Regions from separate parts of the Halomonas sp. WWR20 genome, predicted to be linked through region 2. Evidence: predicted binding sites of a transcription regulator. Region 2 holds the regulator's gene; each other region holds the start of a gene.
The links. Region 2 encodes sigma-54, which starts transcription at its own class of promoters, with help from an activator protein. Its sites were predicted from a motif close to TGGCACNNNNNTTGCTNT; they were not measured.
Positions count from the first base shown of each region.

Region 1: a site for sigma-54 is predicted at 1,546-1,563, ahead of glnA (glutamate--ammonia ligase). Genes of this name have one in related genera too.
Region 3: a site for sigma-54 is predicted at 2,080-2,097, ahead of ACW4DH_RS03945 (P-II family nitrogen regulator). Genes of this name have one in related genera too.
Region 4: a site for sigma-54 is predicted at 2,652-2,669, ahead of ACW4DH_RS18765 (ANTAR domain-containing response regulator). Genes of this name have one in related genera too.

Region 1 is NZ_JBTRHR010000002.1:578,838-583,063, forward strand. Features, by position in the region: gene ACW4DH_RS06050 (polysaccharide deacetylase family protein) at 1-431, opposite strand, end outside; gene ACW4DH_RS06055 (glycosyltransferase family protein) at 621-1,187, opposite strand; gene glnA (glutamate--ammonia ligase) at 1,674-3,083, shown strand; gene glnL (nitrogen regulation protein NR(II)) at 3,683-4,226, shown strand, end outside.
Region 2 is NZ_JBTRHR010000001.1:411,341-415,566, reverse strand. Features, by position in the region: gene rapZ (RNase adapter RapZ) at 1-79, opposite strand, end outside; gene ptsN (PTS IIA-like nitrogen regulatory protein PtsN) at 89-562, opposite strand; gene hpf (ribosome hibernation-promoting factor, HPF/YfiA family) at 572-880, opposite strand; gene ACW4DH_RS01945 (RNA polymerase factor sigma-54) at 964-2,394, opposite strand; gene lptB (LPS export ABC transporter ATP-binding protein) at 2,556-3,281, opposite strand; gene lptA (lipopolysaccharide transport periplasmic protein LptA) at 3,347-3,862, opposite strand; gene lptC (LPS export ABC transporter periplasmic protein LptC) at 3,859-4,226, opposite strand, start outside.
Region 3 is NZ_JBTRHR010000002.1:130,793-135,018, reverse strand. Features, by position in the region: gene glnK (P-II family nitrogen regulator) at 1-264, opposite strand, end outside; gene ACW4DH_RS03950 (ammonium transporter) at 417-1,676, opposite strand; gene ACW4DH_RS03945 (P-II family nitrogen regulator) at 1,704-2,042, opposite strand; gene ACW4DH_RS03940 (accessory factor UbiK family protein) at 2,297-2,740, shown strand; gene ACW4DH_RS03935 (YifB family Mg chelatase-like AAA ATPase) at 2,924-4,226, shown strand, end outside.
Region 4 is NZ_JBTRHR010000017.1:15,187-19,412, reverse strand. Features, by position in the region: gene ACW4DH_RS18775 (peptidoglycan DD-metalloendopeptidase family protein) at 1-606, shown strand, start outside; gene ACW4DH_RS18770 (CmpA/NrtA family ABC transporter substrate-binding protein) at 727-1,944, opposite strand; gene ACW4DH_RS18765 (ANTAR domain-containing response regulator) at 1,954-2,532, opposite strand; gene ACW4DH_RS18760 (MFS transporter) at 2,892-4,226, shown strand, end outside.

The DNA of each region.
Region 1 (4,226 bases), on a different contig from region 2:
CGCTGCTGCCATAGGGCGTCGCCGATCACTGCCCACCAAAAACCGCACGGCTGACCGAGCTGGCCGGGGGGCAGGAAAATACTGGCGGGTAGCGCCAGATGATCGAGAATGGGGGTGGCAACTTCGGCGCTGTCGCGCCAGCCACCGTCGAAGGTCAGCGCGATACGTGGCACCGGGTCGCGATGCAGCCGACGAGCCTGGCGCAGGCTGGTGATATGGGTATGTTCGGCGAGGCTCTTGATCAACTGGCGAAAGCTGTCAGGCCCCAAGCAATAAGGGGCGTTATGCGGCAGGCGCGCGCTGTCTTCGTCGGGCAGTATGCGATGCAGCACCAGAATGGCGCTGCGCCCCCATAAGGGTTCGGCAAGACTTCTGCGCCAATGGCCGCGCAGACGCTGAACGAGATCCGGTGCTTGGAACAGATGCGGCATGTCCCCCTCCTTGGCGCTTATCACGTCGTGTGTCACCTCGATCCATGCGGCCCGGTCCCTGTCGCGACATCCTGTCGAGGCGTATCGGGGCGCATACCAAAAGCATACTGCGTGGTCTTGTTTTGGCCAGGATGTTGGCGCAGAAAAGCTCACCCGGCGTGATAGGCGAGACGCGTCATGCGCACTTCATCAGTTCCGCATCCCATGCGCCGATATCAACACCAGCCGTACGCGACACTGGACCAGGCGCAGGGCGAAGTCGGTGTCGGCTGTGTCGTCGAGGTTCATGTCATGGCCCCCGAGACGCTCGAAGCACTCGCGTCGTATCGCGAGATTCCCTTCGGGATTCCCCTGGCCGGGGCGTGTAGCCCGTGTATATAAAAATCGCCTCCAGCGTCGGCTGAGTCCCGACAGGCGCAGATGCGCATGCTGCGTCAGGATCACGGCATCGGCGCGCTGCTGGATGAAGGCCTGATGTACCGCCAGCCACCATTTTTCGGTGGCGATGAAGCTGTCGTCCAGAAACACCACGATCTTGCCTTGCGTCAGGCGAACGCCGCGATGACGCCTGGCGCCCTGTGTCAGGGGATAGCCAATCGCCATCTGCGCACCATAACGCAGGGCAATTGTTCGCAGCTCTTGCACGTCCCGGGCGAGCACCAGCAGTTGGGTGGGTTCGACGTGACACGCCAACGTCCTTACGAGCGCGGCAAGGCAACGCTCGAGATGGTCCGAGGTCTGGCGTGAGTCGATCACGAAACTGTACATGGTGAGCCATATTGGGTAGCGGTAACGTCGCGTAATGAAAGGAAATCGTAAGCGCGTGACACAGAACGTGGCAATCGTGCCGGTGTGTGGTTTTTCTAGCCTTGGCAAGGCTTAACCGATTAAACGTGACGGTCAGCGAGCGGCAATTCAGTACAGGGGTTGAGCGATGCATCATTAAGGTGCATAAGGGCGTTTTAGTGCTTTGTTATGGTGCATTCCAATACCCGCAGCACTAAAATGATGCGGGGAAGCGTTATGCTGGTGCCGGGTGGGACGAGAGGAGCGGAGGACTTTTAGCTTTTCTATCATTCGGTTAGGGGTGAGTCGGTAGCCATGCTCAATAAGTTGGCATAGCTTCTGCATTATAATCGTCAATTTCGTGCTCCCCATGGGCAGAAGCTGCGGGGCATGCTACAAACGACGCTGGACACGCTAGTCAACATCCGAGCTTATGTGCTCATAGTGGAGGACAACATGGCTGAGAAGACCCTCGCCCTTATCGAAGAACACGACGTCAAGTGGATAGATCTGCGCTTTACCGACACCAAGGGCAAGGAGCAGCACGTCACGATTCCGGCCCACGCGGTGGATGACGAGTTTTTCGAAAATGGTCAGATGTTCGATGGCTCCTCCATTGAAGGCTGGAAGGGCATCAACGAGTCCGACATGATCCTGATGCCGGAAGATGGTACCGGTTTCCTCGATCCGTTCACCGAAGATTCCACGCTGGTGCTGCGTTGCGACATCATCGAGCCGGCCACTATGCAAGGCTATGAGCGCGATCCGCGTTCCATCGCCAAGCGTGCCGAAGCCTACCTGAACTCCACTGGGCTGGGCGATACCGCATTCTTCGGTCCGGAACCCGAATTCTTCATCTTCGACGAAGTGCACTGGAAGGCCGACATCCAGGGCGCGATGTACAAGATCACCTCCGAAGAGGGCGCCTGGTCCACCGACGCGACGCGTCTCGAAGGCGGCAATCTGGGCCACCGCCCGCGCGTCAAGGGCGGCTACTTCCCGGTACCGCCGGTGGATTCCTTCCACGACATCCGCAGCGCGATGTGCAACACCCTGGAAGCGATCGGCCAGTCCGTGGAAGTGCATCACCACGAAGTCGCCAACGCCGGCCAGAACGAGATTGGTGTGAAGTTCAACACGCTGGTCAAGAAGGCCGACGAAGTTCAGGAGATGAAGTACGTCATCCACAACGTGGCGCACGCCTACGGCAAGACGGCGACTTTCATGCCCAAGCCGCTGGTCGGCGACAATGGTTCCGGCATGCACGTTCACCAGTCCTTCTGGAAGGATGGCGTGAACATGTTCGCTGGCGATGAGTACGCTGGGCTGTCCGAGACCGCGCTGTACTACATCGGCGGTGTCATCAAGCACGCACGCGCCCTGAACGCGTTCACCAACCCGGCGACCAACTCCTACAAGCGTCTGGTACCGGGCTTCGAGGCGCCGGTCATGCTGGCCTATTCCGCGCGTAACCGCAGTGCCTCGATTCGCATCCCGTACACGGCCAGCCCCAAGGGCAAGCGTGTCGAAACGCGTTTCCCCGACCCGGCCGCTAACCCGTACCTGTCGTTCGCGGCACTGCTGATGGCGGGAATCGACGGTATCAAGAACAAGATTCATCCCGGCGATGCGATGGACAAGAACCTGTATGACCTGCCTCCGGAAGAGGGCAAGAAGGTTCCGACGGTCGCCAGCAGCCTGGACCAGGCGCTGGAAGCGTTGAACGCGGATCGTGCCTTCCTTACCGAAGGCGGTGTGTTCACCGACGACATGATCGATGCCTACATCGAGCTCAAGGGTGAGGACGTCGAGCGCCTGCGCATGACGACGCATCCGATCGAGTTCGACATGTACTACAGCTGCTGATAGGCATTTTGTGAGCGTCATGCTCGCGAAACGATACGACACAGGCCCCGCCAATCGGCGGGGCCTGTTTGTTTGGGGCCAAGCAAACCCTATCTCGCCGCAAGCTGCCGGCCATCGGCACATGCTTCGCTGGCGGATACGCGCTGTCGGCTGCGGCTGTCTCGCCCTGTTGGCTGGCGAGGTGCTGGCGGCCCCCGCCTATCGTGTTATCGATGCCGGCGGCAGCGTGACCTTCGGCGATTGGTCAATTGTCGGCAATGCGTGCCTCGAGGTTCATGCGCAGCCATCTGGTCGAGGGCTGACATCTCCTGCGGGCAGCGTCTGTCGATAGCGCAGGCGTCATGCACCAAATGAGTGCGGCGATGATATTTTATGTGCAGCATGATGCCATGCCGGTGATGAATAAAGACAAAGCGCCTTGACCGGCTCGCCCTGACAAGGGCCTTGATAGCTTCTCATGGTGAAGCCGGGAGACGCTGTTTTAAGGAGTCGATTCAGGAAATCGAGAGCATTTTCTTCCCCGGCCATGAGAGGGCACGGACTGGCGCGCTTCTTGCAGTGCAAGGGGACGAGGGAGGAGCACCATATTGGAACGGGCCATGTATCAACGCTTGCTGGAACATCTTACGACCGCCGTGGTGCTACTGGACGGTGAGTTGCGTGTGCGCTGGCTGAATCCGGCGGCGGAGGCGCTGCTGTCATCCAGTTGCGCGCGGGTGGCCGGACAGCAGTTGGAGTGTCTCGACGGGGTCGAGGGCGCGGTGGCCGAGGTGTTGTCCAAGGCCCTCAAGGAGTTTCATCCTTTCACTCAACGCGAGGCGTCGTTGCTGGTGCCGCCCGGTGAAGTGATCACCGTCGATTTCAACGCCACGCCGCTCTCCGAGGACGAGCTGCTGCTCGAGATCGAGCCGCGTGACCGGTTGCTGCGTATTTCCCGCGAGGAGGCGTTGATCGCCCGCCAGGAAACCATCAAGGTGCTGTCGCGTGGGCTGGCCCATGAGGTGAAGAACCCGCTCGGCGGGATACGCGGCGCGGCACAGCTGCTCGAGCGTGATCTTCCGGACCCGCAACTTGCCGAGTTTACGCGCATCATCATCGAAGAGGTCGACCGTCTGCGTGACCTGGTCGATCGCATGCTGGGTC
Region 2 (4,226 bases):
AATAGCCGAGATCTTCAAGTGCCTGCAGCGCTACGGATTTTCCTGAACCGGAACGGCCGCTGATGATGACTAGCTGCATGCGCGATCCTTAACTGCCGGGTTCGGGTTGCCGGATCGCATGGATCAGGATGTCATACAGTTCGCGCTGGCTCTGTGCCTTGCGCAGCCTCGTCCGGGTCGAGGCATCGTTCATGATTCCGGCAACCTGGGCCAATAGCGACAGATGCGTATCATCGGCCTGCTCGGGTACCAGCAGAACGAAGAGAAGATCCACGGGTTCGCCGTCGATGGCGTCGAAATCGATAGGCTGCTGCAGGCGCAGAAAACCGGCAATCGGGTTTTTGCAGTGCGGGTTGCGCGCATGGGGGATGGCGACACCGTTACCGATGCCGGTACTGCCCAGACGCTCTCGGCCGATCAGGCGGCTGAAGACTTCCTGACTGTCGAGGCTGGGCGTGTTCTGAGCGATAAAGGTGCTGAAGAATTCCAGCACCCTTTTTTTGCTTCCCCCGGTCACATCGAACAGCGTGCGCTCGGGGGGCAGGATGTTTTCCAATGTCATGGTAGGGAGCTAGCGGGCGTCGGTGCCTTGGGCACGGGCCTGAGCTTTTTCCTTGTGTTTGACCAATTGGCGATCGAGCTTGTCGGCCAGGGCGTCGATGGCGGCGTACATGTCATTGTCCTGCGCGTCGGCATGCAGATCTGCACCGGCTACATGGAGCGTGCAAGCGGCTTGCTGGCGTTCCTTTTCAACGGAAAGCATCACATGAGCGAGAGTGATGTTGTCATAGTGACGTTCCATTCGGGCGAGCTTTTCGTTCATATAGTTACGCAGGGCGTCACTCACTTCAACATGATGGCCGGTGATATTGACTTGCATGGCACGCTCCTTTTCCAACGGGTGCGATTTGATTGTAATCCTTTTTATGCTGCTGCATACCCCTGCGCTCGGGTTGAGCCACGTCAGGCGAGACGCTTGCGTTCGCTGGAAGGGGGGATGCCCATCGCTTCGCGGTACTTGGCGATTGTACGACGTGCAACCTGGATGCCATCCTCCGCCAGCAAGTCGACGAGTTTGCTATCGGAGAGGGGCTTGCGTGGCGGCTCGTCCCCGATCAGCTTTTTCAGACGCGCGCGAATCGCGGTGCTGGAATGGGCGTCGCCTTCTCCTCCCACGCCGCCCACATGACTGGAAAAGAAATATTTGAGCTCGAAGACGCCGCGTGGGGTATGGATGAATTTCTGCGTGGTCACCCGGGAAATCGTCGATTCGTGCATGTCCACCGTCTGGGCGATATCGGCGAGCACCAGCGGTTTCATGGCCTCTTCGCCGAGGGTCAGGAAGTCGAACTGGCGGGTCATGATCTCGCGTCCCACCTTGAGCAGGGTGTCGTTGCGACTGGACAGGCTCTTGAGCAGCCAGCGGGCTTCCTGGAGATGCTGCTTCATGAAAGTATTGTCGTCGCTTTTGTCGGCGCGTTTGATCAGGGCGGCATAATCGGGCTGGATGCGCACCCTGGGCAGCGCTTCGGGGTTGAGCTCGATGCGCCAGCCCTCCCGGCTATGACGGGCCACCAGGTCGGGGATGACATAGGCGCTGCCACTATCGTCAAAGCCCTGTCCCGGACGCGGGTCCAGCGTGCGGATCATGGCGATGACCGCGTCGAGTTCGTCATCCTCCAGGCGTAGCCGTCGCTTGAGCTGCTTGCGGTCATTGCTGGCCAGCACGTCGAGGAACTGTCGCACCAGGCGCTTGGCCTGGGGCAGCAATGGCGTGTTCTCGGGCAGGTTGCCAAGCTGCAGCAACAGGCATTCACGAAGATCCCGGGCGCAGATGCCGGTAGGGTCGAACTGTTGTATGTGCATCAGCACATGCTCGACATCGCTGAGTCTGAGGCCGCTGAGCCCTTGATCCCGCAAGCCTTCCGTCAACTCGTCCAAGGGCGCGTTGAGATAGCCATCGTTGCCCACGGCATCGATCAGGCTCTCGGCAATCAGTCGATCCCGGTCCGAAAAGTCGGTCATCGCCAGTTGCCAGTTCAGGTGATCCCGCAGGCTCATGCTGGTGGCGTTACGTTCGAAGTCCGGCCCGTCCTCGCTGCTGCCCGAAGATCCGCTTGCAGGAGCTACGTCCTGATAGGTGTCCGACCATTCGCTGTCCAGGGCAAGCTCCTCGGGAATGTCGCTTGCCCAGTCGTCTTCCGGAGTTTCGAGGGTTTCCTGTTCGCCAAACGCCTCGTCGAGCTCCAGCATGGGGTTGGATTCCAGGGCCTGCTGAATTTCCTGGCGCAGGTCCAATGTCGAAAGCTGAAGGAGCTGAATCGCCTGCTGGAGCTGAGGGGTCATGGTCAGCTGAGTGCCGACACGAAGCTGCAGCGTAGGTTTCATGGCCATGGTGATGAAGGGTCACTTGCCGCTAATGAATAACCTACGTTATCTGCGCGGAGCATGACTTGCAAGTGGGTAAGCAACAATCATGCCATGATCGTCGGAGTTGTTGCATGTCGTTGACCGCTAGCGTATAGGCGTCAAGCTGGCGACGCTTGGAGAGCGCATTAGAGCCGGAATTCGTGACCCAGGTAGACATCGCGTACGCGCTGATTGGCAAGGATCGCCTCGGTGCGGCCTTCGGCAATAATGCGCCCATCGCCTACGATGTAGGCGTTATCGCAAATATCCAGCGTTTCGCGAACGTTATGATCGGTAATCAACACGCCGATATCGCGATCCCTCAACTGGCGAATGATGCTCTTGATCTCGCCCACCGAAATGGGGTCGACGCCGGCAAAGGGTTCATCGAGCAGGATGAATGCCGGCTCGGTGGCAAGCGCCCGGGCAATCTCCACCCGTCGCCGCTCGCCTCCTGACAGGCTCATGCCTAGGTTGTTGCGAATATGACCGATATGAAACTCCTCGAGCAGCTCTTCGAGGCGTGCCTTGCGGTCGCTTTTGCCGAGATCGGAGCGGGTCTCGAGGATGGCCATGATATTGTCCGCCACCGACAGCTTGCGGAAAATCGAGGCTTCCTGGGGCAGGTAGCCGATACCGGCCCGGGCGCGCTTATGCATGGCGGCTCGCGAGAGGTCCTGGTCATCGATACGCACGTCGCCGGCATCGGCGCGGACCAGGCCGACAATCATATAGAAGGAGGTGGTCTTGCCGGCGCCGTTGGGACCCAGCAAGCCGACAATACTGCCTTGGCGGATGGTCAGGCTGATGTCGTGGACCACCCGGCGGCCCTTGTAGCTCTTGGCCAGATTGGCGGCGCTCAGGGTCTTCATGAGAGGTTCCTTGTCAGAGGCTCGTGAGGCTGCCATGCCGATAGGGGGCGACAGGCAGCGTCGGACTATTGCTGCTGAGGCGTAAGCGTCATGCGTACGCGTTGACGGTCGGTTCCCTGGGCATCAGAGCGGGCCTCAACCTGACGCTGGTCGAGAAAGTATTCCACGTAGGCGCCGTTGAAGGTGTCGCCGCCCTGGTGGAGTTCGGCCTGGTTGACGAGTTCCACCCGACGCTCGCCGGCATGATAGATAATGGTCTTGCCCCAGCCCTTGACGACAGGCTCCTGAGGCGCCGGCTGCTGTTCGAGATAAGCGCGATCGGCGCTATCGGTGGCGGTGACCTGGGTGACTTCGCCGCTATCGTTGCGCTGGATCTCGACGCGTTCGGCGCGCAGCTTCATGCTGCCCTGTTGCATATCGACATTACCGCTGTAGACGGCCGTACCTTGAATGTCGTTGAGTTCCAGGCGGTCCGCGGCGATCTCGATGGGCGCGCTGGCATCTCCCTCGAGAGCAAAAGCGGGGGCCGAGATGAAGCCCAGCAGGGCAAACGTCAAGACGGCGATGAAAGTTCGAATCATGAGGGATCCTCGGCAAGCGGTGGATGATGACCGCGCACGTTGCCTGTCAGGCGCATGCGCTCTTCATTGATCCAGGCATCGAAGCGTTCGCCGCTCACGCGCTGGTCGTGCTGATGTAGCGTGGCTTCGCTATCGCTCCAGGCATGCGCCTCGACGCTGTCGTAGTGCAGGGTCTGCGTGTCGAGCCGCCAGCCCTCTTCGGGTTGCTGCAGGCGAGCCTGGCCTTCGAGGGTGAGATGTCGGCCATCAGGGCCGAGTCGTCCATGTTCGCCGCTGGCGACCCAGACACGTGACTGGGCGTCGAGCAGGCGCGCTTGGGGACTGACGGTGCGGATCACGTCGTCGATGGGGGTATGCACGAGCC
Region 3 (4,226 bases), on a different contig from region 2:
GTCCCCGATCTTGCCGGTGTTGGCGACCTGGGTGATGGCGTCGATGACCTTGTCGGTCATGTCATCATCCACCGCGACTTCCAGCTTGACCTTGGGCAGGAAGTCGACCACGTATTCGGCGCCGCGGTAGAGTTCGGTATGGCCTTTTTGCCGACCGAAGCCTTTGACTTCGGTGACGGTAATCCCCTGTACACCGATTTCCGAGAGTGATTCACGAACGTCATCCAGCTTGAACGGCTTGATGATGGCGGTCACCAGTTTCATCGTCATTCTCCTCGCATTGGGTATGCGGGTGGCGCGCACCACCCTCGATATGCCAAGTGGTAATGTTTCAAGCATACACCGCTTGGTGCGGGATTAAAAAAGACCCCCCGAAGGGGGCCAGGGGAGCACGCCAGCTCACTCGTTGCATCAGCTTATTTCTTGCTGACGATAAACTCGGGGTAGGCTTCCAGGCCGCACTCGACCAGGTCGACACCCTCGTATTCTTCCTCTTCGCTGACACGAATGCCCATGACAGCCTTGAGAATCAGCCAGACGATCAGGCTGGCGATGAAGACCCAGGCAAAGATACCGACAACCCCGATCAACTGAGCGACGAAGCTCGCATCGGCATTGCTCACCGGGACTACCATCACGCCCCAGATACCGGCAACGCCATGGGCTGAGATGGCACCGACCGGATCGTCGATCTTCAACTTGTCGAGCGTGACGATGGCGACGACAACCAGCAGGCCGCCGATGGCGCCGATAAGGGTGGCGCCCAGTGCGGAGGGTGAAAGCGGATCGGCGGTGATGGCGACCAGACCCGCGATGGCACCGTTGAGAGCCATGGTCAGATCCGCTTTGCGGAACCAGAACTTGGCCAGGATCAGCCCTGCGATCACCCCGCCGGCGGCAGCGGCATTGGTATTGACCAGTACCTGCGCCATGTTGTTGGCGGAGTCGACGTTGGACACCATCAACTCGGAGCCGCCGTTGAAGCCGAACCAGCCCATCCACAAGATAAAGGTGCCTAGTGTGGCCAGGGGCATGTTGGCGCCGGGAATGGCGAAGATGGCGCCGTTCTTACCGTATTTGCCCTTGCGTGGGCCGAGCACCAGCACGCCGGCCAGCGCGGCGGATGCACCGGCAAGATGCACGATACCCGATCCCGCGTAATCGGAGTAACCGATGGCCGACAGCCACCCACCCCCCCAGGTCCAGTAGCCGGAAATGGGGTAGATGACGCCCGTCATGACCACGGCGAAGGCCAGGAAGGCCCAGAGTTTCATGCGCTCGGCCACGGCTCCGGAGACGATGGACATGGCGGTGGCCACGAACACGACCTGGAAAAAGAAGTCGGCACGTGCGGAGTAGTAAACGTCACCGCCGCTGGCCATGACATCCCCCACGCTGTTCTCGCCGCCCAGCAGAAAGCCGAGGCTCGGCAGGATGCCGCCCTCGCCGCTCGAGTACATCAGGTAGTAGCCGAACAGCAGATACATGGTGCAAGCGATGGCAAACAGCACGATGTTCTTGGTCAAAATCTCGGCGGTGTTCTTCGAGCGCACCAGGCCGGCTTCCAGCATTGCGAAGCCGGCGGCCATCCACATGACCAGTATGCCGGAGATAAGGAAGTAGAAGGTATCCAGAGCGTACGACAGCTCCGTCAGTTGCCCAGTCAGTTCATTCATTATGTGTTTTCTCCTAAGTCCAGCGCCTTATACGGCGTCGGCCCCGCGTTCACCCGTACGGATGCGAATGACATCATCGAGTGGCGTGACGAAGAGTTTGCCGTCACCAATCTTGCCGCTGTTGGCGGCGCTGCAGATGGCGTCCACCACGCTCTCGACGCGCGCATCTTCCACCGCAATCTCGATCTTTACCTTGGGTAGGAAATCCACGACGTACTCAGCGCCGCGATAGAGTTCCGTGTGGCCTTTCTGGCGGCCAAATCCCTTCACCTCGGTGACCGTGATCCCCTGGACGCCATTGTCGGCCAGCGCCTCCCGGACATCGTCGAGCTTGAAGGGTTTGATAATGGCGGTGATGAGTTTCATCCCAGTTCTCCGTTGTCGGCTTGCGCCTGACTGAGTAAAGGCAGGAGATATGCCACCTGGAAAAAAAGTCATTTTTTTCAGCTAATTAACGATTTTCCTTATCTTGCTGCTTGGCAGTTTTCGAAGGTAAGCGTGTGTCTATGCACTATTGTTGTGCGTGATATCTATTTTGGTGCGTCATGGCGGCGCATGCGGAGTTGGCATGTCTTGCGTATGCTATGAAGGTTACCGTTCTTGATAAGAGGAACAGCTCCATGCTGAACAATGACAGGCTTGGGCGGCTTGCCCAGCAAATTGGCGAACGGCTGCAGGATGCCTCGCATGCGCCGGAGGACATTCAGCGCAACGTACAGAGCGTCATGCGTGGCGCCTTCGACCGCCTGGAACTCGTCTCCCGTGAGGACTTCGATATCCTCATGGACGTACTGCAACGCACCCGCCAGCGGGTCGAGGCGCTGGAAAAGCAGGTCGAGGCGCTGGAAGTGGCACTGGCGGCAGAGGCGCCAGCCACTTCTGCTGGCGCACCTGGGGGAGCTTCCGCATCGGCGCCGGCGACACCAGCCAAACCTGCCGCATCGAATGAGCCTGCCGTAAAGGACGCGGTGGATGGCGCGCCGAGCACGCCCGCGGAGGATGCCGGCGGTGCAGAGACGAGCGAGACGATTTCTCCCCGCGGCCGCCAAAAGCCCAAGGCCTGACAGCGCCTTGGCGTCTTCACGGAGGCCGGGCCAGGGCAGACAATCGAGGGCCCGCGGCCACTGGTCGAAGTCGGGGGACTTTTCCGGACTCATGTAACACGAAGTAAGCGTGCGGGTTGGCTTGGCCGGCATTTCAGCGTATATCAGAGATTACGCTAATAACGGCGCGACAAGGAGAAAGGCATGGCACTCGCCATCATCAACACGCGTGCTAGCCTGGGGCTTGAGGCGCCGGAAGTGCTGGTCGAGGTGCATCTCACCAATGGCTTGCCGGGGTTGGCCATCGTCGGGCTGCCGGAAGCCGCGGTAAAGGAGAGCCGGGAGCGGGTGCGTAGTGCGCTGATCAATGCCGGCTTCGAGTTTCCCGCCCGTCGCATCACACTCAACCTGGCCCCGGCGGATCTGCCCAAGGAAGGTGGACGTTTCGATCTGCCCATTGCCTTGGGCATTCTGGTCGCCTCGGGCCAGATTCCCGAAACCGCCGTGGCGGGGCTGGAATGCCTGGGAGAGCTGGCGCTGGATGGCCGGCTGCGCCCGGTGACCGGGGTGTTGCCGGCCGCGTTGGCGGCGAGGCGCGACGGACATGCCTTGCTGCTCCCCGAGGCGAACGCCGACGAGGCGGCATTGGCCGGTGACGTGGCGGTCTATCCGGCCAACCATCTGTTGCAGGTGGTAGCGCACCTGCTGAAACAGCAACGCATCGCCGTGCACCAGATTGGTGAAACGCCCGTGCCGCAACTGTCCGAGACCGATCTCAAGGATGTGCGCGGCCAGCACCAAGCGCGGCGGGCGCTGGAGGTGGCGGCGGCAGGTGGACATAACCTGCTGTTTTCCGGACCGCCAGGTACCGGCAAGACCATGCTGGCCAGTCGCCTTCCCAGCATTCTGCCACCGCTGGGGAATGACGAGGCGCTTGAGGTCGCGGCGGTGCGTTCGGTATGCGGCTTGCCGATTCTCGAGCGCTGGGGACAGCGCCCTTTCCGGGCACCGCATCACACGGCGAGTGCCGTGGCATTGGTGGGAGGAGGATCGCGTCCACGCCCCGGGGAGATCTCGCTGGCGCATCATGGCGTGCTGTTTTTAGATGAGATGCCCGAATTCGATCGCCACGTGCTGGAGGTGCTTCGTGAACCGCTGGAATCGGGTCAGATCCGTATCGCCAGGGCCAGTTATCAACGCTGCTTTCCGGCACGCTTTCAATTGGTGGCGGCAATGAATCCGTGTCCTTGTGGCCATCTTGGCGATCCCCGGCGCTCGTGTATCTGTACGCCGGCCCAGATCCAGCGCTACCAGTCGCGCCTGTCGGGCCCGCTTCTCGATCGTATCGACCTGCAGGTCGAAGTCCCGGCGATACCCGCCGCCCAACTGACCGAGCAGCGCCAGGCGGAGAGTTCCCGAGCAGTGCGAGAGCGTGTGCTGGCGGCCCGTGAATGCCAACAGGCACGAGGCGCGCTCAATGCCCATCTGCCGGGGCGGACCCTGGAGG
Region 4 (4,226 bases), on a different contig from region 2:
AACCTGACCGTCATTCGCAACAGTGGCGACAACCGCTTCTATACGCCTGATGGGCATAGCCTCGATCCGGCATTCAATCGTTTTCCGTTCAACGGCAAGCATCGCGTCAGCTCGCCTTTCAACCTGCGCCGCCACCATCCGATCACCGGCCGCATCAGCCCGCACCGGGGAACGGACTTCGCCATGCGTAACGGTACCCCCGTCTTGGCGCCGGCAGATGGCCGCGTGGTCAAGACGGACTTCCAAGCCGGCGGCGCGGGCAATTATCTCGTAATCCAGCATGATAACGGCTACAAGACACGCTACATGCACCTTTCCAAATCACTGGTGAAGCCTGGTCAGCGCGTCTCCATGGGCGATCGTATCGCCCTGTCCGGCAATACCGGCGGTAGCACCGGCCCCCATCTGCACTACGAAATCATGGTCAACAATCGCCAAGTCGACGCCATGCGCGTCAAGCTGCCTGACAGTCAGAGCCTGTCGGGTCAGGCACTGGCCGCCTTCAAGCAGGAATCGAAGCAATTGTTAGCCAAGCTACATGATGACGGCAAGACTGCCATTGTCGCCAGCCGTTCCGCAGCGGGCCCACGCGCCGACGGTGGCTAATCCGCCCCCACGCTTGAAATGATGGTGTGACTGTTACGACAACGCCCCGCGTCTGCGGGGCGTTGTCGTATCATTGTAGAGCCCACCGATTGTGCAGCGCGATGGAGCGATAAGCCGGCTTCAAGGTTCGAAAACGCGACCGTCGAGAAAATTGTCGGCCATCATGGCGATGTCACCGCGATCCCCCGGCAATGACCAGGCCTGATCATGATCACCTTCGATCTTGCTGTCGCTCAGGGGGACGGAAAGCTTCAGATCGCCTGCCGCCTGGCGGTAGAGGTCGGGACGCACACAGCGCCGAACGGCGGCCTGCAGATCCAGTGTCTGGGGCAGGTGGCCCCAGCGCTGCATCTGGTGCGCATACCATAGGGTTTGCGAGTACCAGGGAAAAGTAGCGGCATGACGAAAGAACAACGTGCCACCGGAACCCGCATCCTCGTCACGACTCATCTCGTCAGGATCGCACAGCCCCGCCTCGACAATCTGCGGCGAGACGTCCAGATACCCTCCCAGGCACAATAGGCGCGCCGCACGCTCGCGATTGCCGGGCTCGTCGAGCCAGCGGCAGGCCTTCAGCAAGGCACGCAATACCGCGCGGTGTGTATTGGGGTACTGCTCGGCCCACGTTTCACATACGCCGAAGACCTTCTCTTGACTGGCGCCCCAGATATCGAAACTGCTGCACAGCATACGCCCCAGGCCGCGACTGACTGCTAGCCGGTTCCAGGGTTCACCTACGCAGTAACCCTCCAGGACGCCGGATTCGAGCTGAGACGCCATCAGCGGTGGCGGCACCACACGCAATTCCAGATCCCGATCCGGATCGATGCCCCCCGCCGCCAACCAGTAACGCAACAGGTAACGGTGCGAGGAGAAAGAGTAGACATTGGCGAAACGCAAGGCAGGCTGCCCGTCGTGACGCCGCGCTTCGATCACTCGCGCCAATGCCCGCGCCCGCGTCACCGGATGGGCCATGGCCTCGGCATCCAGTGCGCTCATCGCGGCATGCAGCGACTGAGAAACGGTAATCGCATTACCGCCCAGATTAAGGGTCAGCGCTGAAAGCATCGGTGTCGCGCGGCCATCCAGTCCCAGCGTCGAGGCCAACGGCATCAGCGCCAGCATCTGGGCGCCATCGAGTCTCCCCAACTGTACGCCATCGCGCAGCCCAGCCCAGGAGGTTTCGACACTCAACGCGACCTCCAGCCCCTCGGCCGCGAAAAAGCCCTGCTCCAAGGCAACCACCAGAGGCGCCGCATCATTGAGCGGCAACATTCCCAAGGTCAGACGACGCAACTCCGGCGCGGGAAAACTCCCCTCCATCCCGTTGGTCTCCATGCACTCCTCCTACCTTTTGTTCTTGTCCGTAGCGGACAGCAGTTCCTGGGCCAGCTCATGGATGGTCATGCGTCGATTCATCGCTGTGTTCCGCAGGTACTGGTAGGCAGCCTCTTCGCCGAGTCCGCGAACTTCCATGACCATGGCCTTGGCCCGGTCGATAGCTCGGCGCTGGGCCAGGGTTTCCTGGGTACGGTTCAGCTCGCCCTTGAGCGCACGATGCGTTTCGAAACTCGAGATGGCGACATTGAGCATCGAGCGCACCAGTGCCGGCCCCACACTATCCACTACATAGGTACTGACCCCAGCACGAGCGGCCTGCTGGTTCAGGTCCGGCGCTTCCTCATCGGCCAGCATGATCATCGGTTTGGGATAGCGTCGCCCGAGCTGCCCTAGATGCTCCAGCGTGTCACGACTGGGTAGCGCGGCATCGACGATGACCGCATCCGGCTGCAGACGCTCCATGATGGCATAAAGGTCTTCTTGCTCGTCCACGGTCGTGATGACCTCGAACCCCGCCTCGAGGAGTGCTTGCTCCAGCGCCCGGGATCGCTCGCCCCGGGTATCCACGATCAGCACTCTTATCATGCGCGCTCCCCTGCCTGTGGTGCCTTGTCTTGTGTGTCTAGCAGTATCCATGCCAAAGACGTAAACACAACCTTCCCGCCCCGCCCATGACATCGGCGCACCGCGCCGTGCATTGTCCTAGTGCAAGCGGCATGCAACATGCGCCAAAGCGGCACGTAGACATCGCATCACCGCAGCCCACGCCGTACATAATGCCCTGTATGGCAGCGCTTTCTATAGGTTGGCATGCAATCTGCTTAAGGGAAGACACCAGGACGTGGACCAGGCTTGCGTTGCGAGTACGAGTGCGTCGAACCGGGACCTTCAACGACGAAGGGCCATGCATTCGTGTTCGATACCGTCTCGACGAGGAACGTCCCATGGACATTCGCAACAAAGCCAACAGGATCCGCCTGTTCAGTTTCAACACGCCGCAGATGCGTGCCTTCCATCTGTCGTGGTTCGCCTTCCATGTCTGCTTCTTCGGCTGGTTCGGCATCGCGCCGCTGATGGCAGTGGTGCGTGACGACCTTGGCCTGACCAAGACCCAGATCGGCAATACCATCATCGCCTCGGTAGCGATCACCGTCATCGTGCGTCTGGCCATCGGCGTGCTCTGCGACAAGATTGGCCCACGCAAGGCCTACACTTGGCTGTTGTGTCTGGGATCCCTGCCAGTGATGATGATCGGCTTCGCCGACAGCTTCGAGAGCTTCTTCATCGCCCGCCTGGCGATCGGCGCCATCGGGGCCTCCTTTGTCATTACCCAGTACCACACTTCGGTGATGTTCGGCCCCAACGTGGTGGGCACCGCCAATGCCACCACCGCCGGTTGGGGTAACCTGGGCGGCGGCACCACGCAGATCCTGATGCCACTGGTCTTCTCCGGCATTCTCATGCTCGGTGTCGAGGCCACGCTCGGCTGGCGCCTGGCCATGGTCGTGCCCGGCATCGTGCTGTTCATCACCGGCATTGCCTACTATTTCCTGACCCAGGATGCCCCCGACGGCAACTTCGACGAACTGCGTGAACGTGGCGAGCTGCCCCGTGCCGAAAAAGAGCACAGCATGGGCCGAACCTTTGCCGCCGCCGCCAAGGACAAACGCGTCTGGGCCCTGTTCGTGGTCTATGCCGCCTGCTTTGGTGTCGAGCTGACCATCAACAACATCGCCGCCATCTACTACTTCGACACGTTTGATCTCGATCTGTCTACCGCCGGTCTCATCGCCGGCCTGTTCGGCCTGATGAACCTCTTCGCCCGCACCCTGGGCGGCGTATTCTCCGATCTCTTCGCTCGCAACGGGGGGCTCAAGGGCCGCGTACGCTGGCTGTTCATCGCCATGTTCTGCGAGGGCATCGCACTGATGTTCTTCTCCCAGATGCATGTCCTGACGCTGGCCATCGGCATCATGCTGGTCTTCAGTCTCTTCACCCAGATGGCCGAAGGCGCCACCTTCGGCGTGGTCCCCTTCATCAACAAGAAGGCCCTGGGTGCGGTGGCCGGCATCGTCGGTGCCGGCGGTAACGCCGGCGCCGTCGCCGCCGGTTTCCTGTTCCGCTCGGAGTCCCTGACCTACCAGCAGGGCCTGTTCTATCTCGGCGTGGCCGTGCTGCTGGCGTCTTTCTGCGCCCTGCTGGTGCGCTTCTCGCCCCAGGTGTTGGCAGAAGAAGATGCGGCCTACCACGAGGCCGCCGGCACCCAGGGCGCCGCACCC